2 regions of the Methylobacterium oryzisoli genome follow, and region 2 is predicted to be linked to the other one. Evidence: predicted binding sites of a transcription regulator. Region 2 holds the regulator's gene; the other holds the start of a gene.

Region 1 (15,735 bases), on a different contig from region 2:
CCAGCCGGATCTCGCCGTCCATCGGGCCGAGCCCCTTGGGCACCGGCACGCTGGTGAGGCCGTAATTCGCGTTCACCACGAGCTTCGGGTTGGCGGTGAGCCGGATCTGCCGGCTGACGATGACGGTGAAGTGCGATTGCTGCGCCACCTCGTTCGTCGCGTCCACCACGAGGCGGCCCTTCGGCAGGTAGATCGTCCCGGTCATGTTGGAGACGTAGTTCGACTTGATCTCGTGCTCGCGCATCTCGCCGGCGCCGCGGTCCTCGTAGAACAGCAGGCCCGCGAGCGGCCCGCCGGTGGGCGCGTCGAGGTCGACCCTGGCATTGCTGAGGAACTGGAACCGGGCGTTCGCACCGGTGAGGTAGAAGCCGACGCCGTCGCCGGCCACGTCGGCGTTCGAATCGATGACGAGCGGCCCGCCGCTGATCACGTAGGTGCCGGGTTCGAGCGTCACCACCGAGTTGCCGCCGATGAACAGGCCTCCGCAATAGGTCCCGGCGGGCACGCGGTGGCGGCTGCCGGGCGTGCCGCGGTCGATCACGGAGGTGCCGGGCAGGCAGGGGCCGGACGCGGGCGCGGCGCGGCCGGCGAGCGGATCGGGGATCGCCGCGCAATCGCTCATGCGGCTGCCCCGGAAGGAGCCCTGGCCGGAGAAGCCGCCGGCCGAGCACACCTTGGCGGCCGTGACCTGGATGCCGCTGTCGCTGGCGACGCCGGCCGCGTGCCGGGCGTTGGAGTGGACGTCGCAGTCCCGCGCCGTGAGCCAGGAATTCGACTTGAGGTGCACGGTCTCGGCCGCGGCGGCGTCGAGGGCGAGCACGCAGAGCTTGCGCCGGCCGCTCAGGATGGCGGTGGCGTCGGCGGCGAGATCCCCGGACGCCACGCCGAGCAGGCCCGCGAAGCTGTCCTGCCGGGGCATGCGCACCTCCACCCGCACGGACGCGGCGTCCGGCAGCGCCGCCGCCACGATCGGGACCTGCCGGAGCCCGGCCGCGTCGAGGCGCGCCAGCACGATGCTGCGGGCGACCGCATCGACCCGGCGGAGATCCGCCGTGCTCACCGACAATTCCCGGGCGGCCGAGAGGGCGGCGGCGTCGGCGGCGGCCTGCAGATGCGCCTGCTGGCGCGTCCACGAGGCGTAGTCGACGGCCGTGCCGGCCGCGCCCAGGAGGACGGGGGCCAGCAGGGCGAAGACCACCATCACGCCGCCGGCGGTGTCGGCCCCGAAAGCCCGTCCCCGCCGCAAGCCCCAGCCCATCCGCCGCGCCATTGCCCCACCCGTCTGCACTGCGAAACCGTGGGGGAGTAATGCTTACGCCATCGCCAATGCGGTCGGTGGCGGGCACGGCCATGCGTCCGAAGGGTTAGCGGGATGCTGCCGCGATCCCGCAGCGGCGACCGGCTTCAGCGGGCCCAGTGGCCCGTGGACCGTCCAGTCCTGCGCGCGGACCGCCATGGCGTTGAGCGAGCGGCCGTCGAGCGCCCGCGCCCATCCGCGTCCGAGGAGGGCATCGATCGCGTCGCAGCCCGAGACGATCCCCGCGCCCACACCGTCCGGGCGGCGGTCTCGTCTGTGCAGGGCGGGCGGCTCTCCGACGTCTCGGGCTCCCGAAGGGGTAGGCCTGTCCGGGGAACAATCCTCGACAAGGATGGCGCGGGAACCCCTCTCCCGTGCGGGAGAGGGGCAGGGGTGAGGGTCCCGGGAGGGTGCCGTAGTGATGCGTGGAGCGTCGTGAGGGGAGCGGAAGGGTTCAGAATCAGCTGCTGACGTCAGTGCTGGTAGCGACAGCGTCGAGACGTCTTGCTGCCCCCTCCCGGGACCCTCACCCCTGCCCCTCTCCCGCACGGGAGAGGGGTTCCCCGCGCCATCGATTGTCCCCGGACAGCCATGCGAAGGGCGAGCGCGCGAGGGAGAGCCGCCGCGCCCTCACTCGAGGTCGAGCATCAGGCGCAGGTTCTGCACCGCGGCGCCGGAGGCGCCCTTGCCGAGGTTGTCGAGGCGCGCGACGAGCACCGCGTGGGCGTGCACGTCCGAGCCGAACACCCGCAGCTCCAGCCGGTCGCTGTCGTTCAGCGCCTCCGGCTCCAGGCGCTCGCGGTGGGCGCCGTCCTCCGCGCCCGGCACCACGCGCACCAGCGTCTCGCCCGCGTAGGCCGCCTGGAGCGCCGCTTCGAGGTCGCCGGCCGCGGGGCGGCCCGGCAGCGCGTCGAGGTGCAGCGGGATCGACACCAGCATGCCCTGCCGGAAGTTGCCGACCGACGGGATGAAGATCGGGCGCCGGGTGAGGCCGCTGTAGGCCTGCGTCTCGGCGAGGTGCTTGTGGGCGAGGCCGAGCCCGTAGAGCTGGAAGGCCGGCGCGGTGCCCGCCTCGTAATCCTCGATCATCTTGCGCCCGCCGCCGCTGTAGCCGCTGACCGCGTTGATGCTGATGGGGAAGTCGGCCGGGATCAGCCCCGCCTCGACGAGCGGGCGCAGGAGCGCGATGGCGCCCGTCGGGTAGCAGCCCGGGTTGGCGACCCGCCGCGCGGCGCGCAGGGCCGCGCGCTGGCCGCGCGTCATCTCGGCGAATCCGTAGGTCCAGCCCGGCGCGACCCGGTGCGCCGTGCTGGCGTCGAGGATGCGCGGGCCGCCCCCGGGCAGGCCGTCCGCCATGGCCACGGTTTCCTTCGCCGCGTCGTCCGGCAGGCACAGGACCACGAGGTCCACCTCGGCCAGGAGCGCGCGCTTCGCCTGCGGGTCCTTGCGCGCCTCGTGCGGGATCGAGCGCAGGCGGATGTCGTCGAATCGCTCCAGGCGCTCGCGGATGCCGAGACCGGTCGTGCCGGCCTCGCCGTCGATGAAGACGCTCGGGCGCTGCAGGGTGTCTCTGGTCATGGTCTTAGGCTCCGCGCGGGCGCTGCTGCGGCGCCGCGACCCGGGGTGGATGCGGGCAGTCACGGCCCGAGTCAACCGCCTGGTCCAAGGTGGTGGCCCGTCGAGCGGGCCGCCCCCTGCGGAACCCCGGCGCGCGAGCCCCTGTTGGTGGGCCACGATCGACAGAGGACGAGACCGAGAGAGGGCGCGATGGCCGGAACAGCCAAGAAGACCGATCCGAAGCTCTGGGACAAGGTGAAGGCGCAGGTCACGCGCTCCTCCAAGGGCGGCAAGCCCGGACAATGGTCGGCCCGCAAGGCCCAGATGGCCGTCCAGGAATACAAAGAGGAGGGCGGCGGCTACGAGGGCAAGAAGTCCTCGGACAACCACCTCAAGCAGTGGACCGACGAGGAATGGGGCACGCAATCGGGCGCCAAGAGCGGCCAGACCGGCGAGCGCTACCTGCCCAAGGCGGCCCGCGAGCACCTGAGCGACGCGGAGTACCGGCGCACCACCGCCAAGAAGCGCGCCGACAGCGCCAAGGGCCGGCAGCATTCGCGGCAGCCCAAGGACGTCGCCGCCAAGACAGCCTCCGCCAAGACAGCCTCCGCCCGCAAATCCGGACCGGCCCACAAGGGCTCCGCGACGGGCGCCACCAAGGCCGACTTGATGCGCAGGGCCAGGGAGCGCGACATCCCGGGCCGCTCCCGGATGTCGAAGGGCGAGCTGGAGCGCGCCCTCGGCGCCTGAGCAGCGCCACGCGAGGATCGGGCGCCCGCCGCCCGCCCGCGGCTCCTGTCATCACGCCGTCGCAAGCGATCTCCAGGGGAGTATTGCCGGACTGTTTCCAGGCGAAGGCCGGTCCAACGCCTCGCGACAGCGGATGCTCTGCTGGGGGACATGGCTATGGCTGCAGGGGTTTCGGCTGCCGGGACGGCGAGCCCGATCAAGAACGTCATCGTGATGATCGCCGACGGTGCCGGAGCCAATACGCTCGAGGCGACCCGGCTCTACTTGAACGGATTGGCGGCCAACGACCCCCGCCGGGGCTCGGGCGGCGCCAACGGCCTCGTGACGGACGGGCCCGGCTTCCAGGCGACCGCGCAGTCGGTCTACCCGCTCTCGACGCGCAACGCCCCGATCGCGGGCCTCGCGGGCCTCGCGCAGGATCCGAACGCCGTCTACGACCCGGCGAAGAACTACGACTTCGACCCCGTGGCCGGCACCAACAGCGCCGGCTACCTGCGGGCCTTCGACGGCTACGAGTGGAACCGCGCCACCGCTCCGGATTCGGCCAACACGGCGAGCACCCTCACCAACGGCGAGAAGAGCTACAACAACGCCGTCAACGTCGACGGCAGCGGCCTCACCGAGACCACGCTCGCGGAGGTCGCCAAGTCCCTCGGCAAGGCGACGGGCGTGGTCTCGACGGTCCAGCTCAGCGACGCGACGCCGGCGGCCACGGGCGGCGCCCACAACGTCGCGCGCGCCAACGCCAACCAGATCGCCCAGGAGATGTTCGAGCACGGCGTGCTCGACGTGATCGCCGGCACGGGCAACCCGGACTTCAACGACGACGGAAGGCGCGTCGCGACCCCCAACAACCAGTGGATCGGGGCCGACCTCTGGGCCGCGCTCAAGAACGACACCTTCCGCTCCGACGACGGCCAGAGCTGGACGCTGCTGCAGGACCGCGCCTCCATCCAGGCCGCCGCGACGGGCACGCCGACCAGCGAGCGGCTCGCCATCGTGCCGCAGGCGTTCACGGGCACCAACTACTACCGCTCGGGCGCCGCGCCCGCCGGCGCCACCGAGATCCCGTTCAGCGTGCCGCGCCTGGAGAGTTCGCCGACCCTGTCCGAGCTGTCGCTCGCGGCGCTCAACCGGCTCAACGTCGATCCGGACGGCTTCTACGTCTCGATCGAGGGCGGCGCCGTCGACCGCGCCATGCACGGCAACAATTTCGGCCGCATGATCGAGGAGTACGTCGACTTCAACGATGCGGTGAAGTCGGTGATGGATTGGGTCAACTCGCCCGACAGCCGGGCCACGATGGAGGACACCCTCGTCATCGTGACCGCCGACCATGACCACCTGCTGTTCGGGCCGGAAGGCGCGACGATCCCCTTCCAGCCGGTGCAGCCCGACCGCGACCGTGACGGCGTGCCGGAATACCGCTGGTTCAGCAACAACCACTCGAACCAGATCGTCCCGCTCCTGACCACCGGGGCGAATGCCGGGCAACTCGTCTCCCTGGCCGACGACCAAGACGTGGTGCGCAACGCGCAGGGCCAGGTCGTGGCCGGCAGCGGGCAGGCCTTCACCGACCAGGCCGAGGTCGGCCAGTACCTGCTGGATCAGGTGCGCCTCAGCGCCGTCCAGGTGAACGACCAGAACAACGGGATCACCGGCAGCGCCGCGAACGAGGTGCTGCGCGGCCTGGGCGGCGACGACACCCTCGACGGCGCGGCCGGCAACGACGTGCTGTTCGGCGATGCCGGCAACGACCGCGTGGATGGCGGCCTCGGCAACGACCAAGTGCGGGGCTATCTCGGCAACGACACGTTGTTCGGCAGCGCCGGCAACGACCAGCTGTTCGGCGAGGAGGGCGACGATTTCCTCGGCGCGGGCAGCGGCAGCGACTACCTGTCGGGCGGGATCGGCAACGATGCCCTCTACGGCGAGGAGGGCAGCGACCTGCTGTTCGGCAATGCCGGCGACGACCTCCTGATGGGCGGGGCGGGCGGCGACACCTTCGCGGTGGGCCGCGGCGACGGCCGCGACGTGATCCGCGACTTCACGGTCGCGGGCGCGGAGCGCGATGTGATCGCCTTCAATTCGGGGGTGTTCGGCTCGTTCGCCGCCGTCCAGGCCGCGAGCGCCCAGCAGGGGGGCGACGTCGTCATCACGGTGGCGCCCGATTCCAGCCTGACGGTTCAGAACGTCGCGCTCGCCAGCCTCACGGCGGCCAATTTCTCGTTCAGCTGAGGCCAGCCCGGCATCGCTGGCTGCGGCCAGCGATGCTGCACGACGCGGCGCCGCTCACGAGCGGCGCATAGCGAAGCCGGATGCGGCCGGGCAGGCCGCCGGGGCGAGTCCGAAGCCCCGAAAAACCTTCGCCGATCCGACCGCCGCCCGCGCGCCATGTTGCAGCGCAGCAGACCATCCCCATATGAGGGGACGAGGGAACGCCTGAACCGCCGAGCCATCGCTCCGGAGTTGAATCATGGCCTCCCGCATCCCCTCACAGACTCTCTCGCCCCGTCGTGCCGACGACCGGCACGCCCGCCCGGCGGCGCCCGTCGCGCTGATGCGGCGGATCCTCGCCGCGGTCGCGGCGACGCACCGCGCGCGGCTGCGGTTCGAGGCGGCCCGGTCGTTCGCGTCCGCCCGCACCCGGGTGAGCCCCGAGCCGGAGCACGCGCTGTCCTGGCGCTTCGGCGTTCCCGTTCGGTAGCGGCGGTGCGGGCCGGCGCTGCCGGCCCGGCCTTCAGGCGACGTCGGCGGTGCCGAAGCTGCTGATGAAGTCGTTCAGGCGCTCGCCCTGGATCAGGATGTGCTCGCGCAGGTGATGCTCCGCCTGGGCGGAATCGCCGGCCGTGATCGCCTCCACGATCTGCGCGTGCTCGGCGAGCGACTGGGAGACGCGGTGCCGCGCGCGCAGCTGGAGCCGGCGATACGGCTTCAGCAGGGTGTGGAGCTGCCGGGCCTGCTCGGCGAGGTAGAGGTTGTGGCAGGCCTCGTAGACGGTGCCGTGGAAGCGCTCGTTCGCGTAGTAGTAGGTGTCCGCGCAGCCGTTCCGGGTCGCCTCCACGCAGGCCTCGTGCGCCTCGACGAGTCGGGTGCGCTGCTCCTCGGTGATCCGGCGCGCGGCGAGCGCCCCGCACATGCCCTCCAGCGCCGCCATCGTCTCGAAGCGCTCGACCACCGCCTTGAGGGTGAGGCAGGCCACGAACGCGCCGCGGCGCGGCTGCAGCTCCACCATGCCGGTCGAGGCGAGCTGCATCAGGGCTTCGCGGATCGGCGTGCGCGAGACCCCGAAGCGCGCGGCGAGGCTCTGCTCGTCCAGACGATCGCCCGGCCGGAAATGGCCGGTCACGATGTCCTGCTCAAGCTGATCCCGGAGCGCTTCGGCGCGGCGCATCGCTCATCCTTCGAGGGGCGCCGGCCACCATAGGGCTGCCGCCGTAATCCTTCAACGCCTTTCTTGTATACAAGACGCTTGTTTCTGCGTACCGTTCGGCTACAAGACCGGCAAAGCGAGGGAGGCATCCAAGCCCCCCGTCGGGCGGCCTCGATGAGCGCTGCGGCCGAACACTCGGAGGAAACACGCGTGACGCCTCACCTGATCTCGATCTACGCGCTCTGCGCCATGTTCGTGGTGGCCACGATCTGGCCGGTCAACATGGGGGTGCTGGCCTTCGTCGGCGCTTTCCTGGTCGGCACGCTCGCGGCCGGCATGAGCACCAAGGACATCATCGCGGGGTTTCCCGGCGGCCTCTTCCTGACGCTCGTCGGCATCACCTACCTGTTCGCCATCGCGCAGAACAACGGCACCATCGACTGGCTGGTGCAGCTCGCCGTCAAGGCCGTGCGGGGCCGCCTCGCCGCCATCCCGTGGATCATGTTCGGCATCACCGGAGCGCTCACGGCGGTGGGCGCCGTCAGTCCGGCCGCCGTCGCGATCATCGCCCCGATCGCGTTGGGCTTCGCCGCCCGCTACGGCATCAACCCGCTGCTGATGGGCCTGCTCGTCATCCACGGCGCGCAGGGGGGCGGTTTCTCGCCGATCAGCATCTACGGCGGCATCACCAACACGGTCGTGGCCAAGGCCGGCCTTCCGCTCAACGAGCTCTTCACGTTCTTCGCGAGCCTCGGCGTGAACCTCGCCGTCTCGGTCCTGCTGTTCTTCCTCATGGGCGGGCGCAGGCTGATGGGGGCGAAGGCCGCGGTCGCGGGTGTGTCCGGCGGCGTGGAGGTCCCGCACGTCCGGGTGACCCAGCCCCAGCGCGGACCCCAGGCCTTCGGGGACGCGGAGGCCGAGGCGTTCACCGAGGAGCGGAAGCTGGAACAGGGCCTCGACGATCCGCTCGCCGAGGGCCGTCCCGAGGCGGAGGCGACCGGCGGGTCGCGGATCTACCAAGTGCTGACGCTCGTCGGGCTGGTCGCGCTCGCCGTGCTGGTCCTGGCCTTCAACCTGGATATCGGCTTCGTCTCGATCACCATCGGGCTCGTCCTGTCGCTGATGGCGCCGAACCTGCAGAAGCGGGCGATCGGGCAGGTGAGCTGGCCCGAGATCATGCTGATCACCGGCGTGAGCACCTACGTGTTCGTGCTCGAGAAGATGGGCACGATCGGGTTCGTCGGAAACAGCGTCGCCGGTCTCGCCTCGCCGATGATGGCGGCCCTGCTGCTCTGCTTCATCGGGGCGGTGGTGTCGGCCTTCGCCTCCTCGACGGCGGTGCTGGGCTCCCTCATCCCCCTGGCGGTGCCATTCCTGCAGGCCGGCACGGGCGTCAATCCGGTGGGCTTCATCGGCGCGATGGCGGTGTCTTCCACGATCGTGGACGTGAGCCCCTTCTCGACCAACGGCGCGATCGTGCTCGCCACCGCCAAGGGCGTCGACCGGGATGCCTTCTTCCGCAAGCTGATGGGCTACGGCGCCCTGGTGACGGTCGTGGCGCCCGTCGTGGTGTGGCTCCTGTTCATCGTCATCTGAGCCGAGCCGTCCTCGGGCCGCCCGGCGGCCCGAGGACTCTCACGCCCGCATCGCCGCGGCCGCCGGACCGGTGTCCACGCGATGAATGCGGCGGAGCCGCAAAGCTGCCCTTTTCTGGGGCGACCGGGGGCAAGGCTCGCCCCAGGCAGGCGCGTCAGTCAGGAACCGGTCCGCATCCGCGCGGCTGCCGGCGAGCACGAGGGTCTCCCGAGACATGTCGTACCCCATCTCCGAGCACGGCCTCCCGCGGGGGCTCTCGTCATGAGCGAACTCCTGACGGCCGAAGCGTTCTCGGCCTTCCTCCAAGTCATCATGATCGACTTGGTCCTGGCCGGCGACAACGCGGTCGTGATCGGCCTGGCGGCGGCGGGCCTGCCGCGCGAGCAGCGCAACAAGGCCATCCTGATCGGGATCGTGGCCGCCACGGTGCTGCGCATCATCTTCGCCGGGCTGGTCTCCCAGCTGCTGGCCATCGTCGGCCTGCTCCTGGCCGGCGGCATCCTGCTGCTCTGGGTCTGCTGGAAGATGTGGCGCGAGCTGCGGGCGGGCCACGCGGAGCTGGACCTCGAAGCCGAGGAGGCCCTGGAGGACCGCGACCTCGACCGGGACGGTCAGATCGCCGAGCATGCCCCGCGCAAGACCTTCGGACAGGCGGCGTGGCAGATCGTGGTGGCGGACGTGTCGATGTCCCTCGACAACGTGCTGGCCGTGGCGGGGGCCGCGCGCGAGCACCCGGCCGTCCTCGTCTTCGGCCTCGCCCTGTCGATCGCCCTGATGGGGATCGCTGCGAGCTTCATCGCCCGCCTGCTGCAGAAGTACCACTGGATCGCCTACGTCGGTCTGGCCATCATCCTCTACGTGGCCCTCGACATGATCTATCGCGGCTTCCTCGAAGTCTGGCCGGTCGTCAGCAGCGTCATGGGATCCAGCGGTCTGTCCTGAGCGCGGGCGGGATCAGCGCGGCCCCGCCACGATGCCGTCGTCGTGCAGGCGCGCGACCTCGGCGTCGCCGTAGCCGATCTCGGCCAGGATCTCGTCGGTGTTCTCCCCCAGGCTCGGCGCGCGCCGGGGGGCGACGCGCTCCACGTCCGAGAAGACGATCGGATTGCCGGGGGTGAGGTACGACCCGATCCCCGGATGCTCCAGGTGCGAGAACATCGGGTTGTCGGTCGAGCAGTCCGGGTCCTCCTCCACGACTTGGCGGAAGGTGCGGTAGCGGGACCACGTGACGCTGGCGGCCTGGAAGGCGCCCGCGAACTCGTCGAGCCGGCGCGCCCCGAAGAAGGGCTCCAGCACCGCCGTGATGGCGTGGCGGTGGTGGTAGCGCTCGCCCTCCTGCCGCAGGTCGGCACCGAGCCGCGCGGCGAGCGCGTCCATCGCGGGCTTGGTCCCGGTCGCCGACTGCAGGTTGTCCCACTGCCGCGGGGTCAGGGCCACCACGATCACGCGCTCCCCGTCCCGGCAGACGAAGTCCTGCGCGTAGGCGCCGTAGAGCGCGTTCCCGACCTTGGGCCGGTCGGTGCCGTTCACCGTCACCTCGCCGATGAGGCCGAGATTGCCCAGCATGGCGAGCGCCATGTCCTTGAGCGCGAGTTCCACCACCTGGCCGCGGCCGGTCAGGCGGCGGTGGCGCTCCGCCGCCAGGATGCCCAAAGCCGCCTGCTGGCCGGTGATGCAGTCCCAGGCCGGCAGCACGTGCCCCACCGGCTCGGTCGAGCCCTCCGGCCCGGTGGCGAGGGGAAAGCCCACCGCGGGATTGACCGTGTAGTCCACCTGCGGCCCGCCGTGGCGGTCGCCGGTGACCGACATCATGATCAGGTCCTCCCGGTGCTGCCGGAGCGTGTCGTAATCCATCCAGCCGCGCACGCGCAGGTTGGTGAGGAAGATGCCCTTGCCCTCGCCGGGCTCGCAGATGAGGCGGGTCACCACCTCCTGTCCGCGCGGGGTGGACATGTCGACCGCGAGGCTGCGCTTGCCCTTGTTCAGCCCGGCCCAGAACAGGCTGCGGCCCTGATCGGTCACCGGCCAGCGGGCGTGGTCCAGCCCGCCGCGGATGCGGTCGAAGCGGATCACGTCCGCGCCCATCTGCGCCAGCGTCATGCCGGCCAGCGGCGCGGCGACGAAGGCCGAGCCCTCGACGATGCGCAGCCCCGCCAGGATCTTGACCATGCCGACCTCCCCGCGCGCCGCCGGTCGTGCGGTCCTGCCCCGCGGGCGCGCCGCCCGAGCTTACGGAGGGCGAACGCGGATGGATAGCAGGCCCGCCAGTTGGGGCCGGCGGGACGCGACGATGTCGTTCAAGCCGCGGCGCCATCGGTGCTTCGCTCGCCCGCCCTCTGCGCCTACGATCACCCGGCGCGCCCGGCCGGGCACCCGCGGATCCCGGAAGGGCAGGACCCGTCATGCTGAGACATTGGCTGTCCATCACCGCCGCGATGGCGATGGCCGTTCCGCTCTGGCCGGTGGGGGCGCCCCGGGCGGAAGAACCGCTGCGCCTCGTGCTCGGGACGGCGACTCCGGGCGGCGGCTTTCCGGCCTACGGCGAGGCGCTCGCCGCCGCGTTGCGCGAGGTCGATCCGGCGCTGGAGATCGCGCGGCGCGCCACCACGGGGTCGATCGAAAATCTTTCGCTGCTGCGGGCGGGCCAGGTCGATCTGGCGCTCGTGCAGGGCGAGTACGCCTACGACGCCCTGGCCGGGCCGGAGCGGGCCGGCCTCGCGGTGGTCGCCCCCGTCTACGCGGCGCCGGGTCTCTTCGTCGTGCCGGCGGCGAGCCCGGTGCGCGCGGTCGCGGATCTGCGCGGCCGGCCGGTCGCGCTCGGCACGCGCAGTTCCGGCCTCACCGCGATGGGCCGGACGGTGCTGCGCGGCGCCGGCCTCGATCCGGAGCGCGACATCCGGCCGATCCTGCTCGACCGGGCCGGCGACGGTCCGGAGATGGTCCGCGACGGCCGCGCCGCCGCGCTCTGGGGCGGCGGCCTCGGCTGGCCGGGGTTCCGGGCGATGGCCGCCGCGCCGGGCGGCGCCCGCTTCTTCGGCCCGTCGGCGGAGACGCTCGACGCCATCCTCGCCCTGAGCCCGTCGCTGCGCCGCATGACGGTGCCGGCCGGGACCTTCCCGTCGCAGACCGAGGCGATCGCGACGGTCGGCTCGTGGAGCTTCATCCTCGCCCGACCGGGCCTGGCGGACGCCGCCGTGTCGCGGCTCGTGCGGGCCATCGATCGCGGCCGGGACGCCCTGGCGCGGCAGCTGCCGCACGAGCGGGCGAGCGATCCGCGCGACCTCGCCGCCGCGGTCCCGGCCGCGTGGCTTCATCCCGCCACCGCCGCCTTCCTGCGCGAGGCCGGCGCCCTCTCGCCATGAGGCCCGCGGGTCCCGCCCGGATGCCTATTCCTCCAGCACGCTCTCGCGCAGGCGCAGCACCTGGGGGCGCAGATCCTGGCAGGCGAAGCTGCGGGCGAAGCGGCCGATCTCCTGCGCGTCCCGCGAGGCGCGCAGCCGCGCGAGGGTCTGGGCCTCCTGCTCGCAGGTGCCGGACGCGCCGGCGGCCCGCGCGGCCGATGCCGGGGGGAGGGCCGGCGCGGGGGAGCGGCCCGATCCCGGGACCGGCCGCAGCGGCTCCGGATCGGGCACCACCTTCGGGGGCGGCAGCGCCTCCTCGGCGGCCGTGCTCTCGATGAGCCGCGCGAGCTGGGGCCGCAGCTCCTCGCAGGCCAGTTCGCGCCGGAAGCGCAGGATCTCCTCGGGCACCCGCCGCGCGCGCAGGCGCGCCAGGGTCTCGGCGTCGCGCTGGCAGACATCGGCACGGCCGGCCGCGGGGGGCAGGGCCTTGGGACCGGGATCGACCGCCGCCGTGGCCGGATCCTCGCTGCGCGGGCGCGTCTCCGGCAGGGGCTTGGTGAGAGGCTTGGTGAGAGGCTTGGGCAGGTTCTGGGGCAGGGGCCTGCTCTCGGGCGGCACCTCCGGCAGGGCTCCCGTGCTGACCGTGAGCTTGCCGACCTGCGCGCGGGCGAGATCGGCGTAGAACCCCGTCGGGTGCGCCGCCAGGAACGAGCCCCAGGCCTCCTTCGTGCCGACCCGCTCGGCGAACTCGTAGTCGCGCCGGGTCTCGCGCAGCCGCCGGCCCGTCGGATCGGACGCGTCGTCGCCGCGCGGATCGGGCACCAGCGCGGCGGTCGCGCCGCCGAGCGAGCCGTAGACGAACGGCTCCTGCTTGCCGTTGGTCGCGCGCAGCACCTCGTCGCGCACCCGCCCGAAGGCCACCCGGATGTCGAGGCCGGGCACCGGCAGGTGCTTCAGGAGGGCCGCCGTGAAGGGGCTGTGCTCGCCGGCGCCGTCCTCCGCCACCGAGCCCGCCCGGGCCGCGTAGGCCACCAGCGTGTCGCTCACCGCCGGCTCGACCTTGGCGAGGCCCGCACCCGCGGCGCGCACGCTCACCGTGCGCTGCATCCGGTTCTGGAACGGGTTGTTGCGGCAGGCATCCAGGATGACGACGCGCAGGCGCCGGGCCGGCTCGATGGCGCGCACCACCCGATCGAGCGAAAGGCCCTCGTCCTCCGCGTCGAAGTCGCTCTTCAGCCGCGCGTCGGTCGGCAGGAGGTAGTTGACCCCCGAGACCTCGATGCCGTGGCCGGCGAAGTACACGAGCGCGATGTCGGCGTCGCGGACGGTCTGCATGAACTCGCGCAGCGCCCGCTTGAGATCGAGGTTGCCGAGGTCCTGCCGCAGCTCGACCGTGTCGAAGCCGGCGCCCTTCAGCATCGCGGACACCGCCGCGGCGTCCCGGCCCGGATTGGCGAGGACCGGGACCGTCCGGTAGTCGCCGTTGCCGATGACGAGGGCGACGCGCCGCTCGGCCGCGACGGCACTCACGGCGCACGCGAGGGCGCCGGCCAGCACCAGCAGCCATCCGAGTCCCCACTTGGCTAAGCTCTTGGCCAACCTCTTGGCCAGCCTCACGGCCATCACCCGCCTCCGCTTCGAGCGGTTACGTCGCACCCCCGCAGGAAACCCGGTCGCACGCCGCGGCCGGGGCAGCCTACACCCGGCGGCCGCGGCGCGGGATCCCGTCCGTCGCCGGCGCGATCCTCAGGAGTTGCGCTCGCGCGCATGCGCCGGACCGGCCGCCTCGGTGGACGATGCTCAGCCGAACGCAGCCTTGCGCCGAGCCGTCGCCCCGGGATGCGGGATCACCCGCGCGGGCGTCGGCTGGGGCTCCTTGGGTGTATCGGGAAACCACACCTTCACCTGGGTGCCGGTGCGGGGATCGAAGATCGTGAGGGTCATGGACGCCTCCCTATGGTCGACCGGGACGATCGCATCTCCGTCGGCAGGGGGATGTGCTCCAGTGCACGCAATGGATGAGCACGCGTAGGATGGGCAGGTGTGAGGTGGGCACGCTGGGGTTGGGCACGAAGGGGTGAGGTACGCATGGGTGAGGTACGCATGGCACCGCCCTCATCGCCTCGGGCCACGCGCCACCCGCGGCGGCGGGCGGCCCGAGGCGGTGACGAACACCCGGATCGGCCGCGAATAGACCGGCGGGTCGTGCACGACGTGGTGCTCGTCGGCGAAGAGGAGTTGCAGCGTGTGCGGCCCTGGCGAGAGGGTGATCTTCGCCTCGGTCTGCCCGGCACCGAAATGCAGGTGGTTGAAGTCGTTCGGGATCGGCCGGTCGAAGGAGGGCAGGGGGGTATCGACGAGGATGTGGTGGTGGCCCGTATTGGCCTTGGCGATCCCCGCGGGCGCGATCCCCATGTTGATCAGGCCGAAGCGGATGATCGGCGTGCGCGTGACGTAGGCGCCGTTCCCAGGGCTGACGATGTAGACCTTGGCGCCCTTCGGCGAGGGCTGGCGCCGCACCGGCCCGCCGCGGGCGGCCACCGGCGCCTCGCCGTCCCGCACCGTGACCCGGATGCGCTCGGACGCGATCGGCGGCGAGTGCGGGATGTGCTTGTGGTCCGCGAGCAACAGCTGCAGCGTGTGCTCGCCGGGCGGCAGGGAGAGCTCCGCCTCGGTCTGTCCGGCGCCGAAATGCAGGTGGTTGAAGTCGTTCGGGATCGGCTCGGAGAGCGGCGGGAGCGGCGTGTCGACCAGCAGGTGGTGGTGGCCGGCATTGTCGCGCTGCACGCCCGCGGGGGCCACCCCCATGCCGCGCAGGCCGAAGTGGATCGTGGCCTTGGACGGGATGACGGCGCCGTCCTTGAGGTCCACGAAGTAGACCGACGCGCCCGACGGCGCCGGGGACGGACCGCCGCGGGCGGCGTCCGGGGGCTGCGCGGTCTGTGCCAGGACCGGCGGCGCGTGGAGGGAGAGCGCCGGGCAGCAGAGCAGCAGGGCGGACGCGAGCCTCAGCGGGGTCGTCCTGATCGGAGTCATGGGGCCTCCCCTGGCGACGAGCACCGGATCCCACCAGATCTTCGACCGTGTCTGAAGCACAGATCGATTTTTTCAGTTGTATATAATAGTCTACCACTAATGAACGGTGCGACAGGATGCCGCACTCCGCGTTCTCACCTGGGAAGTTCGGCCCTTCCGTAGTTCGCTGTGTTGCGGATACAAGTTGACATCGCCGCAGACCGGGTGCGAATCGAGGATGAGGCAGCACGGACCCGGAATGGCTTCTCGGCTCGCCGTCTGGGCGCTCGCCGTCCTGCTCGGCCTCGGCGCGACGGCCGCCCTGGCGCAGTCCCGGGCCGTGGTGGTCGATCAGGGAGCGCGCCTCGCGCTCCTCCTCAGCAACTCGGCCTACGCGCCCGGCGGCCCGGACCCGCTCGGCACCAACCGCACCGCCCGCCTGCTCGCCGACGAACTCGCGCGGCTCGGCTTCGAGACCGACCTCGCGGAAAACCTCGGCCGGGCGCAGATGCGCCAGCGCATCGACGCCTTCACGGACCGGATCGGGCGCGGCGCGGCGGTGGTGCTGTTCTTCAACGGCTACGCGATCCGGGCCGGCCAGCAGAGCTACCTCGTGCCCGTGGGCAGCCCGATCGCCTCGGAGGCGCAGGTGCGCCAGGAGGGGGTGGAGCTCGACGGCGTCCTGGCGGAGATCGCGCGCCGCGGCGCCTCCGCCACCATCGTGATCATCGAGGCGGCGCGCCGGAACCCGTTCGAGGAGCGGTTCCGCGCCCTGCCGGAGGGGCTCGCCGCGCCGGAGATGCGGG
Region 2 (15,735 bases):
GGCCTGGGGCCGCGTGCGCGCCAGCCGCCGCAACGCCGACCGGGCGCTCAAGCTGCTGTGCGCGCTCTCGACCCTGCTCGGCGCGGTCGTGCTCGGCTCGATCCTGATCATGCTGATCGTCGAGGGCCTGCGCGGCTTCTCGCTGGCGCTGTTCACCGAGCCGACGCCGGGTCCCGGCTCGGAAGGCGGCGGCATCGCCAACGCCATCCTCGGCAGCCTGGTGATGACCGCGCTCGGCATCGCCGTGGCCACGCCCGTCGGCGTGATGGCGGGCACCTACCTCGCCGAGTACGGCAAGACCTCGAAGCTCGCCGACCTGATCCGCTTCCTCAACGACATCCTGCTCTCGGCGCCCTCGATCCTGATCGGCCTGTTCGTCTACACCGTGATGGTGCGCACGATGGGCGGCTACTCGGGCTGGGCCGGGGGCGTGGCGCTCGCCATCATCGCCACCCCGGTGATCGTGCGCACCACCGAGGACATGCTGCGCCTCGTGCCCGGCCCCCTGCGCGAGGCCGGCGCGGCGCTCGGTGCCCCACCCTCGCTGGTGATCCGGCACGTGACGTGGCGGGCCGCGCAGGCCGGCATCGTCACCGGCATCCTGCTGGCGCTCGCCCGCATCGCCGGCGAGACCGCGCCGCTGCTCTTCACCGCGCTCAACAACAATTCCTGGTTCAGCCCCAACCTGATGGGCGGCGTCGCCAACCTGCCGGTGATGATCTACCAGTTCGCCCTCTCGCCCTACGAGAACTGGCGCCAGCTCGCCTGGGCCGGGGCGCTCCTCATCACGGTCACGATCCTCGCCCTGTCGATCACGGCCCGCGTCTTCCTGCGCGGCGGCAAGGCCCGCTGAACCTCCCCATGCCGCCGACCCCTGCCGGAGAACACCGATGAGTGCCACCGCCACCGCCGCGCCCGTCGTCGGGTCCAGCAAGGCCGACGAGACCGCCCCGATCCGCGTCGCCGTCAAGAACCTCAACTTCTACTACGGCTCGTTCCAGGGGCTGAAGAACATCGACCTCAACTTCCACGACCGGCAGGTCACGGCCCTGATCGGGCCGTCGGGCTGCGGCAAGTCCACGCTGCTGCGCACCTTCAACCGGATCTACAGCCTCTATCCGGAGCAGCGCGCGGAGGGCGAGATCCTGCTCGACGGGCGCAACATCCTCGACTCGTCGATCGACCTCAACGAGCTGCGCGCCCGGGTCGGCATGGTGTTCCAGAAGCCGACGCCCTTCCCGATGTCGATCTACGACAACATCGCCTTCGGCATCCGCCTCTACGAGCGGCTGCCCAAGTCCGAGATCGACAACCGCGTCGAGGAGGCCCTGCGGAAGTCGGCCCTGTGGGACGAGGTGAAGGACAAGCTCCGGCAATCCGGCATGGGCCTGTCGGGCGGGCAGCAGCAGCGCCTCTGCATCGCCCGCACGGTGGCCCAGCGCCCCGAGGTGATCCTGTTCGACGAGCCGACCTCGGCCCTCGATCCGATCTCGACCGGGCGCATCGAGGAGCTGATCGAGCAGCTGCGCTCCGAGTTCACCATTGCGATCGTCACCCACAACATGCAGCAGGCGGCGCGCATCTCGCAGTTCACCGCCTTCATGTATCTCGGCGAGCTGATCGAGTACGGGCCCACCAACCGCCTGTTCATGAACCCGACGAAGCGCCAGACCCAGGACTACATCACCGGCCGCTTCGGCTGATCCCCCTCTCGCGTACCGGGACCATGCCATGTCCGACCATATCGTGACGTCCTACGACACGGACCTGCAGAACCTGCGCCGCAGCATCGCCGAGATGGGCGGCATCGCCGAGAAGATGATGGCGGATGCCGGCATCGCGCTCGTGCGCCGCGACGCGACCCTGGCCCAGGCCGTGATCGCGGCCGACCAGCGCCTCGACGTGCTCCAGCGCGAGATCGAGGAGAAGGCGATCCTGCTCATCGCCCGGCGCCAGCCGATGGCGATCGATCTGCGCGAGACCATCTCGGCCATCCGCGTCTCGGGCGACCTCGAGCGCATCGGCGACCTCGCCAAGAACATCGCCAAGCGCGTGGTCGCCATCAGCGACCAAGTGCAGCCGCAGAAGATCGTCGTCGGCGTGCAGCACATGAGCGAGCTCGTGCAGGAGCAGCTCAAGGATGTGCTCGACGCCTACGCCACGCAGGATACCAAGGCCGCCCACGACGTCTGGCAGCGGGACGGCGGCATCGACGCGCTCTACACCTCGCTGTTCCGCGAACTCCTGACCTACATGATGGAGGATCCGCGCAACATCAGCTTCTGCACGCATCTCCTGTTCTGCGCCAAGAACGTCGAGCGGATCGGCGATCACACCACCAACATCGCCGAGACGATCCACTATCTCGTCACCGGCGAGACGCTGCCCACCGACCGTCCGAAGAACGACGCCTCGAACTACGCCACGGTGTCGGCCGGGTCGGAGGCGTGAGACCGCCCCGCCCCGAGAAGCAGGCATGTCCACCCGCATCCTGATCGTCGAGGACGAGGAGCCGCTGACGCTCCTCCTGCGCTACAACCTCGAAGCCGAGGGCTTCGAGGTCGATGCCGTCGCCCGCGGCGACGAGGCCGACCTGCGCCTGCGCGAGCAGGTGCCGGACCTCGTCCTGCTCGACTGGATGGTGCCGGGCTTGTCCGGCATCGAGCTGTGCCGTCGCATCCGCGCACGGCGCGAGACCGAGCGCCTGCCGGTGATCATGCTCACCGCCCGGGGCGAGGAGGGCGACCGGGTGCGGGGGCTCGCCACCGGCGCCGACGACTACATCGTCAAGCCGTTCTCCGTGCCCGAGCTGCTGGCGCGGGTCCGCGCCCTGCTGCGGCGCGCCAAGCCCGCCCACGTCGCGCATCTCCTGGTGGCGGGCGACATCGAGCTCGACCGCGTCAGCCACCGGGTGCGCCGGGAGGGCCGCGAACTCCACCTCGGCCCGACCGAGTTCAAGCTGCTCGAATTCCTGATGCAGAGCCCCGGCCGGGTGTTTTCCCGCGAGCAGCTCCTCGACGGCGTCTGGGGTCACGACGTCTACATCGACGAGCGCACGGTCGACGTCCATATCGGCCGCCTGCGCAAGGCCATCAACCGCGCGCGCAGCCCCGACCCGATCCGCACCGTGCGCGGCTCCGGCTATTCCTTCGACGAGATGTTCGCGGGCGCCCTCTAATCTGCGGATCCGGCCGATCGTCCGATGAGGGAAGCGGCGCGCCCGCGCCGGGCCGCCATCGGCTTCGCCGCACGATCCAGCGCCTGCCGCACGACGAGGAACGGCCGGGGCTCGCGCCCCGGCCGCTCGTGTCTCAAGATTCGTCCGAACCGATCAGCGCAGGAGCTGCAGGATGCCCTGCTGGGACTGGTTGGCGAGCGAGAGGGCCGAGATCGCCAGCGAGTTGCGGGTCGACAGGGCCTGGGAGTTCGCCGCCTCCTCGTTCAGGTCGGCGTTGGTCAGGTTCGCCGAGCCGGTGTCGAGGATGTTGATCAGGTTCTTCGAGAAATCCTGACGGTTCTGCACCACCGAGAGGTTCGAGCCGAAGGTCGAGGCCTGGGAGCGCAGCGTGCTGGTCGCCGAGGTGATCGCGCTCAGGGTCGCCTTGATCTCGTCGTCCGACTGGAAGCCGCCGGTCACCGAGGTGAGGCCGAGGCCGTCCGCGTCGAGCTTGACGCCCTTGATGTCGAGGTTCGACGAGCCGTTCTCGTTGAACGTCACCCGCAGGGTGTTCTCGCTGGCATCGTCGCCGCTCCGCCAGAGCAGGTTGACGCCGTTGTAGCTCGAGTCCTTGGCCTGCTGGGTGATCTGGTTCAAGAGCTCGTTGAACTGCCGCGCCAGGGACTGCCGGGTGGAGTTGGTCGAGCCCGTGCTGTCCTTGCCCGACGAGGTCAGCGCGACCGCCGTGTTGGTGGCCGTGCCGTTGATCGTCGAGGTCTGGGTGCCGAAGCCGATATCGAGGTTGTTGGCGACGGTCGTGCCCTGCGCTGCGGTGATCGTGAGCTTCTGAGTCGAGCCCGCCGCCGTGGTGCTGACGACGAGCTTGTTGTTGGCGTCCACGCTGGCCAGAACGTTGCCGGCGAGGCCGGTATCCGCCTTGATGGCCGCGTTGATCGTGTCGGCGACGTCCTGGGCGCTGGTGAACGCCTTGCCCGCCGAGGTCGACAGGATGGTCGAGTTGTTCAGCGTGATCTTCTTGGCCGGGCCGGAGCCGAGCTGCAGCGTGAACGAGGCATCGTTGGCGGCACTGAAGTCGAGACCGCCTGCGGTCGCCGGCGGGCCGCCGGTGGCTGCAGCGATGACCTTGGAGCCGGTGAGTGCGGCCTTGGCCGAACCGTCCGTGGCGTCAGAGCCGACGGAGGAGAGGCCGGTCGCGGCCGTCCCGGTCCCGGCGACGCTGGTGCCGTTGCCGCCGGCAGCCGTGCCGAAGCCGATGTCGAGGGTCGAGGTCTTGTTCACGATCGTGAGCGTCGATGTCGAGCCGACGTCGCGGGAGGTGAACTTCAGGTTGGTGTTCGGACTACCCGCGAGGCTCACGTCGACGGCCATGCCGGCGTCGTTGAGCTTGCGCTGGATCGCCTCGGCCAACCGGTCGTCGGTCGTCGCGGCGGCCCCGAGCGCGACGCCGGCCGCGTCCAGGCTGCTGGAGTCGATCGTGATGTCGAGGGACTGGTTGCCGTCGTTGATGGTGAAGGTGGCTTGGTTGGCGCCCACGGTGACGGCACCAGCCGTGAAGGTGGCGGCCGTGCCGGAGACGCTGGCGCCCGTCTGGGAACTGCCCTTGCCGAAGCCGATGTCGTAGGTCGCGCTGCCCGAACCCCGCACGTTGAGCTGCTGGGTCGCTCCGGTGCTGGTGGTCGAGAAGGTGATGCGGCCGTCGGACGCCACCGACGCGGAGACCTGGCCCTTGAGAGCCGAGTTGCCGGTGATCTGGTTGTTGATCGCCTTGACGACCTGATCCGCCGTGACCTTCGTCAGATCGCTCGCCGTGCTCGCGAGGGTCTCGGAATCCAGACGGATCGTGGTATAGGTCTTGCCGCCGTCGAGCGAGAGGTCGATGGAGCCGTCCTTGGCGACGCTGGAGAAATCCTGCGTGCCGTCCGCCGTCCCGGCAAGGCCCTGGAAGGTCTTGCTGCCGCTGACGGACGCCGCCGCCGCCGCTTGGCCGCTCGTGGTGGCGCTCTTGTCGGCGAGCGCTTGGTTGGCCGTGGACTTCGCCGAGTCGACCAGCTTCTGGATCGAGGTGATGCCCTGGTTGGCGGCCTGGATGGTCTGGACGCCGTTCGAGATGCCGTCGAGCAGGTTGGACAGGTCCGAGGACCGCGCCGTCAGGCTCTGCGAGGTGAAGAAGTTAGTCGGGTTGTCGAGCGCCGAGTTGACCTTCTTGCCGGTCGACAGGCGGGACTGGGTGGTGGAGAGGAGGTTGGCGGTGTCCTGGAGCGAGAGCAGGTTCTGGCGCGTCGCGGCGGACAGCGTGATGCTGGAGGCCATGGGGTCGATCCTTTTTCGATCTTTCGCGTACGTCATTTTGACGACGGGCCGACCCTGCGCCCCCAAATCTTGCGGCGGCCTTAAACCGATCTCCCAAACACCCGTGCCTTTGCGAGAACCTTAACGAATCGTGATGCAGGATGGCGCCGTCTGAGAGAGGACCCGCCATGCCGCTGCGCATCAACCTCAAGCCCCACGAGCGCCTGATCATCAACGGCGCGGCGATCCGCAACGGCGACCGGGCCGCCGACATCCTGATCGAGACGCATTGCCGCTTCCTGCGCGAGAGCGAGATCATCCGCGAGAGCGAGGCGGACACCGCCTGCAAGCGCCTCTGCGTCACCCTCCAGGTGATCTACCTCGCCGACAATCCGCTGGAGGTGGAGGACCTGCTGGTGCGGCAATCCACCGAGATCCTGAAGGCGATGCCAAGTTCGGCGCCGTACATCCTGGCCATTCAGGACGAGGTCGCCGCCAAGCAGTACCACCGCGCCCTCAAGCGTGCGCGCGACCTCGTCGCCCACGAGCGGGCCCTGCACGAGCGCTACGCCGCGGCCGGCGACGCCGCCTGAGGGGCGTTCGGGGCGGCCGACCCGTCGCGCCTCCCCGGCAGGGGAGGGCGCCGGCGGGTTCGCGCGCGGCGCAGATACTTTGTCTCAGTAGGGGTATTCGTCAGAACCAGCCTCGCGGCGGTGCGTTGGGCCAGCACTTCACCCCAGACCCAGGAGGCTGACCGGATGGCCGAGGATCTCCGCTCGCTCTACGTGACCGCGCTCAAGAACACGCACGCCCTCGAACTGCAGGCCCTGCAGATCATGGAGCGGCAGGTCGAGCGCCTGGAGCGCTACCCCGAGATGGACGCGGCTTTGCGCCGGCACATCACCGAGACCCACGGCCAGCGCGACCGCCTGGAAGAAGCCCTCTCCGCCCTCGGCGAGAGCCCCTCGGCGCTCAAGGAGGGCGTGCTGGGCCTGATGGGGAACCTGGCGGCCCTCGCCCATGCGCCCGCCCAGGACGAGATCTTGAAGAACGCCTTCGCCAACCGGGCCTTCGAGAACTACGAGGCGGCGGCCTACGATTCCCTCATCACCATCGCGGAGGCCGCCGGCCAGACCGGGCCGATCACCGGCTTCCAGCAATCCCTCAAGGAGGAGCTGGCGATGGCCCAGACCGTCGCCGACCTCGTGAAGCCGACCACGCGGCGCTACCTCGAACTCACCGTCTCGGGCGGCAAGGCCGACCGCTGAGCCGGCCGGCCCGGCCGCCGGGTCCCCGCCTCAGCCGTCGATGCGCCTGAGCCCCGCGGCGTACCGGCGGGCATTGGCGACATAGCGGGCCGCGGAGGTGCGCAGCGCCTCGGCGGCCGCCTCGTCCAGGCTGCGCACCACCTTGGCGGGGGCGCCGACGATGAGGCTGTTGTCGGGAAAGACCTTGCCCTCGGTGACGAGGGCGTTGGCGCCGACGATGCAGTTGCGGCCGATCCGGGCGCCGTTCAGCAGCGTCGCCCCCATGCCGATGAGCGAGTTCGCGCCCACCGTGCAGCCGTGCACGATGGCGTGGTGGCCGATGGTGATGTCCTCGCCGATGTCGAGCGGGAAGCCCGGATCGGTGTGGAGCATCGCCCCGTCCTGGACGTTGGTGCGCGCGCCGATGCGGATCGGCTCGTTGTCGCCGCGCAGCACGGCCGTGAACCAGATGCTCACGTCGAGCCCGAGTTCGACTTGGCCCATCACGTGCGCGTCCGGCGCGATCCAGACGCGCTCGGGATCGGCGAGGTGGGGGCGGTGGTCGTCGAGGGCGTAGAGCGGCATGGCGGTCTCGCGGCGTTGCGGTCCCCCTCTGTAGCGGGTTCGCGCTCCCGCCGCAGCCCGCCTCAGGCCGCCGCCGGCACCGGGCCCAGGCCCCCGAAGCGCCGCTCGCGCGCCGCGAAGTCGCGCAGCGCCCCGGCAAGATCCTCGGCCCCGAAATCCGGCCACATCCGGTCGCTGAAGTGCAGTTCCGCGTAGGCGCATTCCCAGAGCAGGAAGTCCGAGAGCCGCTTCTCGCCCCCTGAGCGGATCATGAGGTCGACGTCCGGCACCCCGCCCGAGAGGCGGTGCCCGAAGGCCTCGCGGTTGTCCGCCGGTCCCGCCGCGGCCGCGGCCAGAATCGCGTCGCGGGCCGAGTAATCCACCGCGATGCGCAGGTGCAGCCGCTCGCCCCCGGCCGTCTCGGCCTCGGCCCGATCGAGCGCGGCCGGCAGCCCGGCCGGCAGGCGGTCGCGCCGGCCGATCACCGTGAGCCGTGTTCCCGTCCGGGCGAGCCGCCCGGTCTCGTGGCGCAGGTAGCGGCGCAGCAATCCCATCAGGCCCGCCACCTCGCCGGGCGGCCGGCGCCAGTTGTCGGACGAGAAGGCGAACAGAGTCAGCGTGCCGATGCCGAGGTCCGGGGCGGCCTCGGCCACCCGCCGGATCGCCTCGACGCCCGCCCGGTGCCCGGCGGTGCGCGGCAGGCCCCGGGCGCTGGCCCAGCGCCCGTTGCCGTCCATGATCGCCGCGACGTGCAGCCCGGGACGGCGGTCACAAGAACTTTGCATCACAAAGTCTCCAGGCGGAGCCGCCGTGTCCCGCGGGGCGGGAGGCGGCCGGGAGGGGGATCAGGTCGGGCGCGTGCTGAGGGCCGGCTCGGCGGCGGAGGCGGCGTCCCGCACCACCTGCTCCAGCACCGCGAGGTAATCGAGGAAGCGCCGCCGCCCGCTCGGGGTCAGGCAGCAGACGGTCTGCGGGCGGTTGCGGGCGTAGCCCTTGCGGATCTCGACGAGGCCGGCCTCCTGCAGCACCTGCAGGTGCCGGCTGAGATTGCCGTCGGTGAGGCCGCACAGGTGCTTGAGGTCGGCGAAGACGAGGCCGTCGGGGTGCGTGGCCAGCGAGGTGAGCAGGCCCAGGCGCGCCTTCTCGTGGATCACCCGGTCGAGGCCCTCGTAGGAGAAGCGGCCGCTCGGCTCAGTCATCGGCGTCCCGCGGCGCGAGGTGGAGGATGGCGGCCAGCAGCACCTGCCCGATGCCGAAGGGCAGGCCCATGGCCCAGGGCGAGAGGGAGGGCGCCCCGGCCGTGGCGGCGATGACCGCGAGGCCCGCGAGCAGGTACCACGCCGCCGCGAGCGAGGCGCCCCGGGGCAGGGTGCGGGCGGCCGCGAACAGGCCGACGCTCACGAAGACCTGCCACAGGCCCGGCAGCAGCCACAGGCTCTCGGGGGCGAGCCGCGCCAGCACCAGGGCCACCAGCGCCCCGGCCGCGAAGGCGGGCAGGAACTGCTCGATGGCCGCGAGGATCATCGCGTCCGCGAAGCCGGAATGGATCCGGCGCGCCCGCATCACCGTCTCGGCGCCGATCAGCCCGCAGGCCACGGCCGCCACCGCGATCCAGAGCCCGAAATAGGCGAGCGGCCCGCTGCCGGAGAACCAGACCGCCTGAACGCAAGCGGCGCCGAGCGCGAGGATTCCCGTGGCCGCGATGGTGGCCGGGCCGAGGCCGCGGAAATGGGTGTCGCGCGCGATCTGGCTGCGGATCGCCACGATGTCGGCGAGCGCCCGGTCGAGGTCCCGCTCGGGCGTCATGGAGCGGGTCCCGCCGACCGGCGCCTCAAGCCGTGTTGCATGATCGTGGACATGGCGCCGGATGCTCTCCGAAAACTTTGTAGCGCAAAGTATGCCTGAACCGGCGGCCTGCGCAAGGGGATTCACCCGTTGACGCTGCACGGCCGCGGACGCAGGCTTCGGTCGGCTCGCGCCGCCAAGGGCTCGCGCCGCCAAGGGTCTGCCGCGATGACCTCGTCCCGCCTGCACCTCGTCGCGATCCTGCGGCCGGCCGGCCTGGAGGCCGGGGCCGGGCGGCGCGGCCCCGGCGGGCCGGACGCGGATTTCACGCTGCATCACCTCGCCCGCGTGGCCCGGACGCTGGAGCGGGGCGTGTTCGACGCCGCCCTGGTGGCGGAGGCGCCGGGGGCGGCCCCGGCGGGGATCGATCCGCTCACCCTGCTGCCGGCACTGGCCATGGCCACCGAGCATCTCGGCCTCATCGCCCCCGCGCCCGCGGGCCTGGTCGAGCCCGCCCACGTCGCCCGCAAGTTCGCGTCTCTCGACCGGCTCACCGGCGGGCGCGCCGGCTGGTTCGCCGCGGCGCCGGGCGGCGCCGAGGACGGGGCGGAGGCGGAGGCCCGGGTGGCGCGCGCCGCCGAGTTCCTGCAGGTCGTCACCGGCCTGTGGCGACATTGGGCGGCGCCGGCCGAGACGCCGCAGCCCGGGCGCGGGCACCCGGTGATCGTGCTCGACGCGGCGAGCCCCGAGGCGCGCCGCCTCGCCGCGGCGCAGGCCGACCTCGTGGTGATGGACGCGCCGGAGCGCGACGCGGCGCGTGCGATCCGCGCGGAGCTGACCGCGCAGGCGACCGCCCTCGGCCGGGCGCCGGATGCGCTGCGGGTGCTGCAGAAGGCGGCTTTGGTGCTGGCCGCGAGCGAGGCCGAGGCTGCCGACAAGGCGCGGCGCATCGAGGCCGGTGCCGCCCGTCCCGGTCCGGAGGCCGCGTCGGCGCCCCTGCGTGTTCTCGGTCCACCCTGCGCGGTCGCCGACACCCTGGAGGCGTGGTGGCAGGAGGACGCCTGCGACGGCTTCGCTCTGCTGATCCCGCCCCTCACCGCCTGCCTCGACGAGGTCGTGGACGACCTCGTGCCGGAACTGCGCCGCCGCGGGCTGATGCCGGGCGCCTATGCGGGGCGCACGCTCCGCTCGCAGCTCGGGCTGGCCGAGGAGGCGTGAGGCGGGCCGGCGCTCAGGCCGTCCGGGCCTCCGCGTGCGCCGAGAGATACCGGAAGCGGCCGCCCGGCGGCGCGGCGTCGAGGCGCACGAGAGCCTGCTCCATGTCGCGGGCGCCGGCGGCCCAGCGGTCGCCGACCGAGGCCGGCGAAAAGTCCAGGGTCTTGCCCGCGACCTCGTCGGCCTGAGCCTCGTAGGCCACGTGCAAGAGCGTGGCGCGGGACCCCTCCGGATCGAGCCGGGCGTGCAGCGCGTAGGTGCGCTCCAGGGCCGCGATGGTGCGGCGGCTGGAACTGGCGAAGACGAGGTCGTGGGTGCGCTCCAGCACTGCGTCGAGGGAGCGCGGACGCGGCGCCCGCAGGCTGAACAGCTCGACGGCCACGCAGAGCCGATCCTGCGCGGTCGGCTCGGCGAGGACGAGGTCCACCGGCAGGTTGTTGGTGTAGCCGGGATCGCAGAGCAGGCGCCCGTCGATCTCCACCGGCGGGAAGGCCGGCGTGATGGAGGCGCTCGCGAGCAGGTGCTCGGGCGCGAGCGGCCCGCGGGCGGTGTCGAACACCACCTCCTCGCCGGTCTCGATATCGACGCAGCAGACCGCGAGCGGCGGGTCGGCGCGGTTCAGGCGCTCGAAATCCACCATCCGCAGGAGCGTCTCGCGCAAGGGGCCGAGGTCGTAGAGGGCGACATCGTTGGGCATCCAGGGCAGCACCGACCACAGGCCGGGGAAGCGGTGCCGAAAAATGGTCGGCCGCCCGGCGGCGAGCGCCAGGACCGAGTGCAGGCCGTTATAGACCTGGCGCAGCCGCAGGGGGGCGTGAGGCGCCCGCGCGGTGTGCATGACCGCCTCGTCCCAGAAGGCTCGCAGCTTCGCCAGCCTGTCCTCCGGCCGGTTGCCGGCCAGGATGGCGCCCGTCACCGCGCCGACCGAGGCTCCGACGATCCGGGACGGGCTGAGGCCGCGGGCGAAGAGCGCCTCGCAGGCGCCGCCGTGATAGGCGCCGAGCGCGTTGCCGCCCCCTAACACGAGGGCGAAATCCTGGGCGGGAGTCTGGGCGAGATCCTGGGGTGGAGTAGCGGGGGACAAAGGCACCTCGGCGCTCGGCGTGTCGCGAGGCTCCGGCCGGAGCGGCACCTCGGTCTCGCGCGGGTTACGGGATGCCGCACCAACGCGCGGGACGTCATCGGGTCCCGCGCGCCGCTCAGGCCGCGAGCGGCAGGGCGGCCTCGACCGGCAGCAGGAGCACCTGGCGGCCGTCGAGATCGTGGACGCTGACGGTCCAGTCCGACCAGTCGCCGCCGCGCCGCCGCAGGCCCTGCGCCACCTGCTCGGCCCGGCTGCGGAGCGACTCGCCCGCAGGAACGCTCTGGCCGCTGGTGTCGAGGTAGAATTCCAGGCCGTTGGTGCAGTGGAAGCGGTAGGTGGTCATCCGGTCCGTCCCCTGGTGAAGCGCCATTGTCAGCAATTTGTTCACTATCTGTTCGTGTGTCAACGCGGCCGATCCGACCATGCGGCTGGCCAAGCTCAACGCTCCGTGAAGGCATCGCGCGGGTTTCGCGGCGGTCTGTGCGCCGGTCCTTAAGCCTCTCTCGCGAAACGCGGTCGTTCACCCGCGGGCAATCATCCGCGCCAACCGGAACGACAGGATTGGCCGCGGATTATCTTTCCGCTTCAAGGTCACGCTTCGAGGGCCGCAGGGATGATCAAGCAGAGTACTGGTTGGGTCGCGGCGATGGGCGTCGCGGCAACGATGGCGTGCGGCCCGGCGACGGCCCGCGAGGTGGTGCCGTTCGAGGTCGGCGCCTCGCCCGGCACCATCGTGGTGCGCACGGGCGAGCGCCGGCTCTACTACGTCAACGGCGACGGGACGGCGATCCGCTACCCGGTCGCGGTGGGCAGGGCCGGCAAGCAGTGGACCGGCTACGCGCGCATCGAGGGCAAGTACGTCCAGCCCGCATGGTCGCCACCGTCCGAGGTGAAGCGCGACAATCCGCGTCTGCCCGCCGTGATCGCGGGCGGCTCGCCGCGCAATCCGATGGGGGCGGCGGCGCTCACGCTCGACCGGGGCGAGTACGCCATCCACGGCACTAACCGCCCGAGTTCGATCGGCACCTTCGCGTCCTACGGCTGCATCCGGATGTTCAATCAGGACGTGGTCGACCTCTACGGTCGGGTGCAGGTGGGCACGACCGTGGTGGTGACGCGCTGAGCCGGCCAGCACCTGCCCCGCCTGCGCGGCCTTGCCTCGCCATGAGCTTCCGGCGGAGAAGAGCCGGGCGGTCCCTCGACGGGCGCCGGGAGCGGGCAGGGTGATGCAGGAGGCGGCGGGCCGCATCGACGTGGAGGCCCTCGCGGCGCTGGGGGATCTCCGCCTCGCCGAACGGGAGGGCCTCGCCGTCGCGGTGCGGGCGGAGGCCGTCGCGGCGCTGCCGGCGGCGCGGCGCGCGCTGCCGCCCGAGGAGACGGCCCGCATCGCCCGCTTCCAGCAGCCGCAGGACCGGCTGGAGCGCGAGGCGGCGCACGGTCTCCTGCGTCACCTGCTCGGCGGATTGCTCGGCCGCCTGCCCGAAAGTCTCGTCCTGGCCCGTGACGGGTTCGATCGGCCGTTCCTGCCGGGAGCCGAGGGGCTCGACCTGAACCTCAGCCACGGGGCCGGCTGGGTGGCGGCCGCGCTCGGGCGGGGCGGCCGGATCGGCGTCGACGTCGAGGGGGCGGCGCGGCCGGTGAACTGGGACAGCCTCGCGCCGCACGTGATGCACCCGGACGAACTCGCCGCCTTCCGCGGCCTGGACGCCCCCGCGCGGCCGGCGCGGGCGCTCGAACTCTGGGCCGTGAAGGAGGCCTGCCTGAAGGCGAGCGGGGAGGGGCTGTCGGCCGCGCCGCAGCGCGTGAACGTGCTCCCGGACGGCGAGGGCTGGCGGCTCGACCACCGCGGCCTTTCCCTGCGGGCGGCCTCGTGCGTGCTCCCGGACGGGACCCGGTTCGCCTGGGCGGCGGAGCACGGGATGCGGCTGCGCCCCGTGCTGGTGCTCGGCGCGTAGCTACACGAAGGCGCTCATGCCGGAAGGGGAGGGCTGCGGGAAGCGCTCGGCGAGCGCGCGGCGCAGCTTTTCCAGGGCGCGGTTCTCGATCTGGCGCACGCGCTCCTTCGAGATGCCGAGGCGGTGCCCGAGGGCCTCCAGGGTGGCTTGGTCCTCCGACAGGCGCCGCTCGTGCAGGATGCGCAGCTCGCGCTCGGAGAGCACCGTGAGGGCCTGACGCAGCCACGTCAGACGGCGCTCGCCGTCCACGGCGTCGGAGACCGCCTCGTCCGGCAGAGGCGAGGTGTCGACCAGGAAGTCGACCCGCTCGGCGGAGGCGTCGCCCTCGTCGGTGATCGGCGCGTTGAGGGACATGTCGGGGCCCGACAGGCGGGCATCCATCAGCGCCACGTCCTCGCGGGAGACGCCGATGGCGGTGGCGATGCGCCGGTGGATCTCGTCGCCGACATGCTCGTCGGTCGATTGCATCAACCGGGCGCGCAACCGGCGCAGGTTGAAGAACAGGGCCTTCTGGGCCGAGGAGGTGCCGCCGCGGACGATCGACCAGTTGCGCAGGATGTAATCCTGGATCGAGGCGCGGATCCACCACGTGGCGTAGGTGGAGAAGCGGACGTCCCGCTCCGGCTCGAAGCGGGCGGCGGCCTCCATCAGGCCGACATGACCCTCCTGGACGAGGTCGGCCATCGGCAGCCCGTAGTGGCGGAAGCGGCCCGCCAGGGCGATGACGAGGCGCATATGGGCCGAGATCAGGCGGTGCAGGGCCTGCTCGTCGCGTTCGTCCTTCCAGCGGACCGCGAGGCCCCGCTCCTCTTCCCGCTCGAGGAAGGGCGCATCCATCGCCATCCGCACGAACTGTCGACGTATGCCTGCGATTTCCGCCATGCCTGCCTCCGCCGCTCCAGTCGCGTGCCCTGACCCACGGAAGGGGCATACCGGCGCGCGCAGCCAGCCACCGTCCTCGCAGGGCCTGCGACAACGGCGCGAAACACCGGATGGTTCCCGCCTCGCGGCAATGAGAACCGGGCGTCCGGCCGCCTGTGGCGGATCGGCAACGAAAAAGCCCGGCGCGAGGGCCGGGCTTTCCAGAAACGGTCAGGGTGCGAGGCGTCAGGCGGCCTCGGCCTCGTCCTGCAGGTCCTCGGCGTCGCCCTCGCCGTCGGCATCCGCGTTCTTGGCGCGCCGCGGCGACTTGGCGAGGCTCTGCTCGATGAGCTTCAGGGACTCGGTCTCGGTGATCCGGTTCACCGCCGCGATCTCGCGCACCACCCGGTCGAGGGCCGCCTCGTAGAGCTGGCGCTCGGAATAGGACTGCTCAGGCTGGGCCTCGGAGCGGAAGAGGTCGCGCACCACCTCGGTGACGGCGATCAGGTCGCCCGAATTGATCTTCGCCTCGTATTCCTGGGCGCGGCGCGACCACATCGTGCGCTTCACGCGGGCGCGGCCGGTGAGCACGTCGAGCGCCTTCTTGACGAGATCCGGCTCGGCGAGCTTGCGCATGCCGACCGCGTTCGCCTTGGCGGTCGGGACCCGAAGAACCATCTTGTCCTTCTCGAACGACACCACGAACAGCTCGAGCTTGTAGCCGGCGATCTCCTGCTCCTCGATGGCCGTGATGCGGCCGACACCGTGGGCCGGGTACACGATCGCTTCGCCGGTCTTGAAGCCCTGCCGGGCGGCTGTCGTCTTCTTGGCGGTCGTCATGCGGGGGTGGCCTCCAGGTCACCGTCCGCGGTCATTTCGCCGCGGGCCGGTCATTCGTCCGGGTCAGGGCGCCCGGCTGAAAATACGTGCCCGCCGGACGCCCCGAGAGGCGCCCGCCAGTCCCTGTCAACCGATAGCTAAGAAACGCCCGAGCAGAGCGCGGACCGGGAAAAACCCTCCACGCCTGACCGCATGCGGCTCCACCCCTTCGAGAAAAAGTCCCGCTCGGCGGGCAGGTGCCGCACGTCGAACGTAAGCGACGGTGACGGAGACCCTAGCACGGGAGGGCTCGAAAATCAAAAAAATTCAGGTGCGCGGCGCGCATGGCAGCGCACCGTGCATGGTATTTCATCAGGTCTGCGGCGCCGCGGCGAAGCTGCCGCATCCGGGGACCAGCGGCCTGACCAGCAGCCGGCCGATCCGGGCGGGGATCAGTCGCCCGATCCGGGATTGGGCGAGAAATGCGCCTCGTACTTGCCCGCGACCCCGTCCCACTGCTTGGCGTCGTCGGGGGCGGGCTTCTTCTGGGTGATGTTCGGCCAGGTCTTGGCGAGGTCGGCGTTGAGCTTCAGCCACGTTTCGAGGCCCGGCTCGGTGTCGGGCTTGATCGCCTCGGCGGGGCATTCCGGCTCGCAGACGCCGCAATCGATGCACTCGTCGGGATGGATGACGAGCATGTTCTCGCCCTCGTAGAAGCAGTCGACCGGGCACACCTCC

Evidence for each region. Region 2 encodes PhoB, which activates phosphate uptake and scavenging genes when phosphate is short. Its sites were predicted from a motif close to TGTCATNNANCTGTCAT; they were not measured.
Region 1: ACKUB9_RS06895 (alkaline phosphatase) is a predicted target of PhoB. The motif match lies at 3,651-3,667, and genes of this name have one in related genera.

Annotation. Positions count from the first base shown of each region.
Region 1 covers NZ_JBKIBX010000005.1:44,546-60,280, forward strand. The annotation lists gene ACKUB9_RS06880 (pilus assembly protein TadG-related protein) at 1-1,246, opposite strand, end outside; gene argC (N-acetyl-gamma-glutamyl-phosphate reductase) at 1,928-2,875, opposite strand; gene ACKUB9_RS06890 (DUF5872 domain-containing protein) at 3,065-3,604, shown strand; gene ACKUB9_RS06895 (alkaline phosphatase) at 3,761-5,842, shown strand; gene ACKUB9_RS06900 (hypothetical protein) at 6,081-6,311, shown strand; gene ACKUB9_RS06905 (GntR family transcriptional regulator) at 6,345-6,998, opposite strand; gene ACKUB9_RS06910 (SLC13 family permease) at 7,152-8,573, shown strand; gene ACKUB9_RS06915 (TerC family protein) at 8,835-9,515, shown strand; gene ACKUB9_RS06920 (CoA transferase) at 9,528-10,742, opposite strand; gene ACKUB9_RS06925 (TAXI family TRAP transporter solute-binding subunit) at 10,976-11,935, shown strand; gene ACKUB9_RS06930 (caspase family protein) at 11,960-13,537, opposite strand; gene ACKUB9_RS06935 (hypothetical protein) at 13,715-13,858, opposite strand; gene ACKUB9_RS06940 (DUF4399 domain-containing protein) at 14,030-14,950, opposite strand; gene ACKUB9_RS06945 (SUMF1/EgtB/PvdO family nonheme iron enzyme) at 15,189-15,735, shown strand, end outside.
Region 2 covers NZ_JBKIBX010000040.1:36,434-52,168, reverse strand. The annotation lists gene pstA (phosphate ABC transporter permease PstA) at 1-853, shown strand, start outside; gene pstB (phosphate ABC transporter ATP-binding protein PstB) at 891-1,703, shown strand; gene phoU (phosphate signaling complex protein PhoU) at 1,732-2,451, shown strand; gene phoB (phosphate regulon transcriptional regulator PhoB) at 2,477-3,178, shown strand; gene ACKUB9_RS27165 (flagellin N-terminal helical domain-containing protein) at 3,332-5,488, opposite strand; gene ACKUB9_RS27160 (flagellar biosynthesis repressor FlbT) at 5,656-6,060, shown strand; gene ACKUB9_RS27155 (ferritin-like domain-containing protein) at 6,226-6,735, shown strand; gene ACKUB9_RS27150 (gamma carbonic anhydrase family protein) at 6,766-7,299, opposite strand; gene ACKUB9_RS27145 (di-trans,poly-cis-decaprenylcistransferase) at 7,362-8,063, opposite strand; gene ACKUB9_RS27140 (transcriptional regulator) at 8,124-8,477, opposite strand; gene ACKUB9_RS27135 (hypothetical protein) at 8,470-9,084, opposite strand; gene ACKUB9_RS27130 (LLM class flavin-dependent oxidoreductase) at 9,292-10,281, shown strand; gene ACKUB9_RS27125 (patatin-like phospholipase family protein) at 10,295-11,368, opposite strand; gene ACKUB9_RS27120 (DUF6894 family protein) at 11,478-11,705, opposite strand; gene ACKUB9_RS27115 (L,D-transpeptidase) at 11,976-12,485, shown strand; gene ACKUB9_RS27110 (4'-phosphopantetheinyl transferase family protein) at 12,589-13,317, shown strand; gene ACKUB9_RS27105 (RNA polymerase factor sigma-32) at 13,318-14,199, opposite strand; gene ACKUB9_RS27100 (CarD family transcriptional regulator) at 14,425-15,018, opposite strand; gene fdxA (ferredoxin FdxA) at 15,450-15,735, opposite strand, start outside.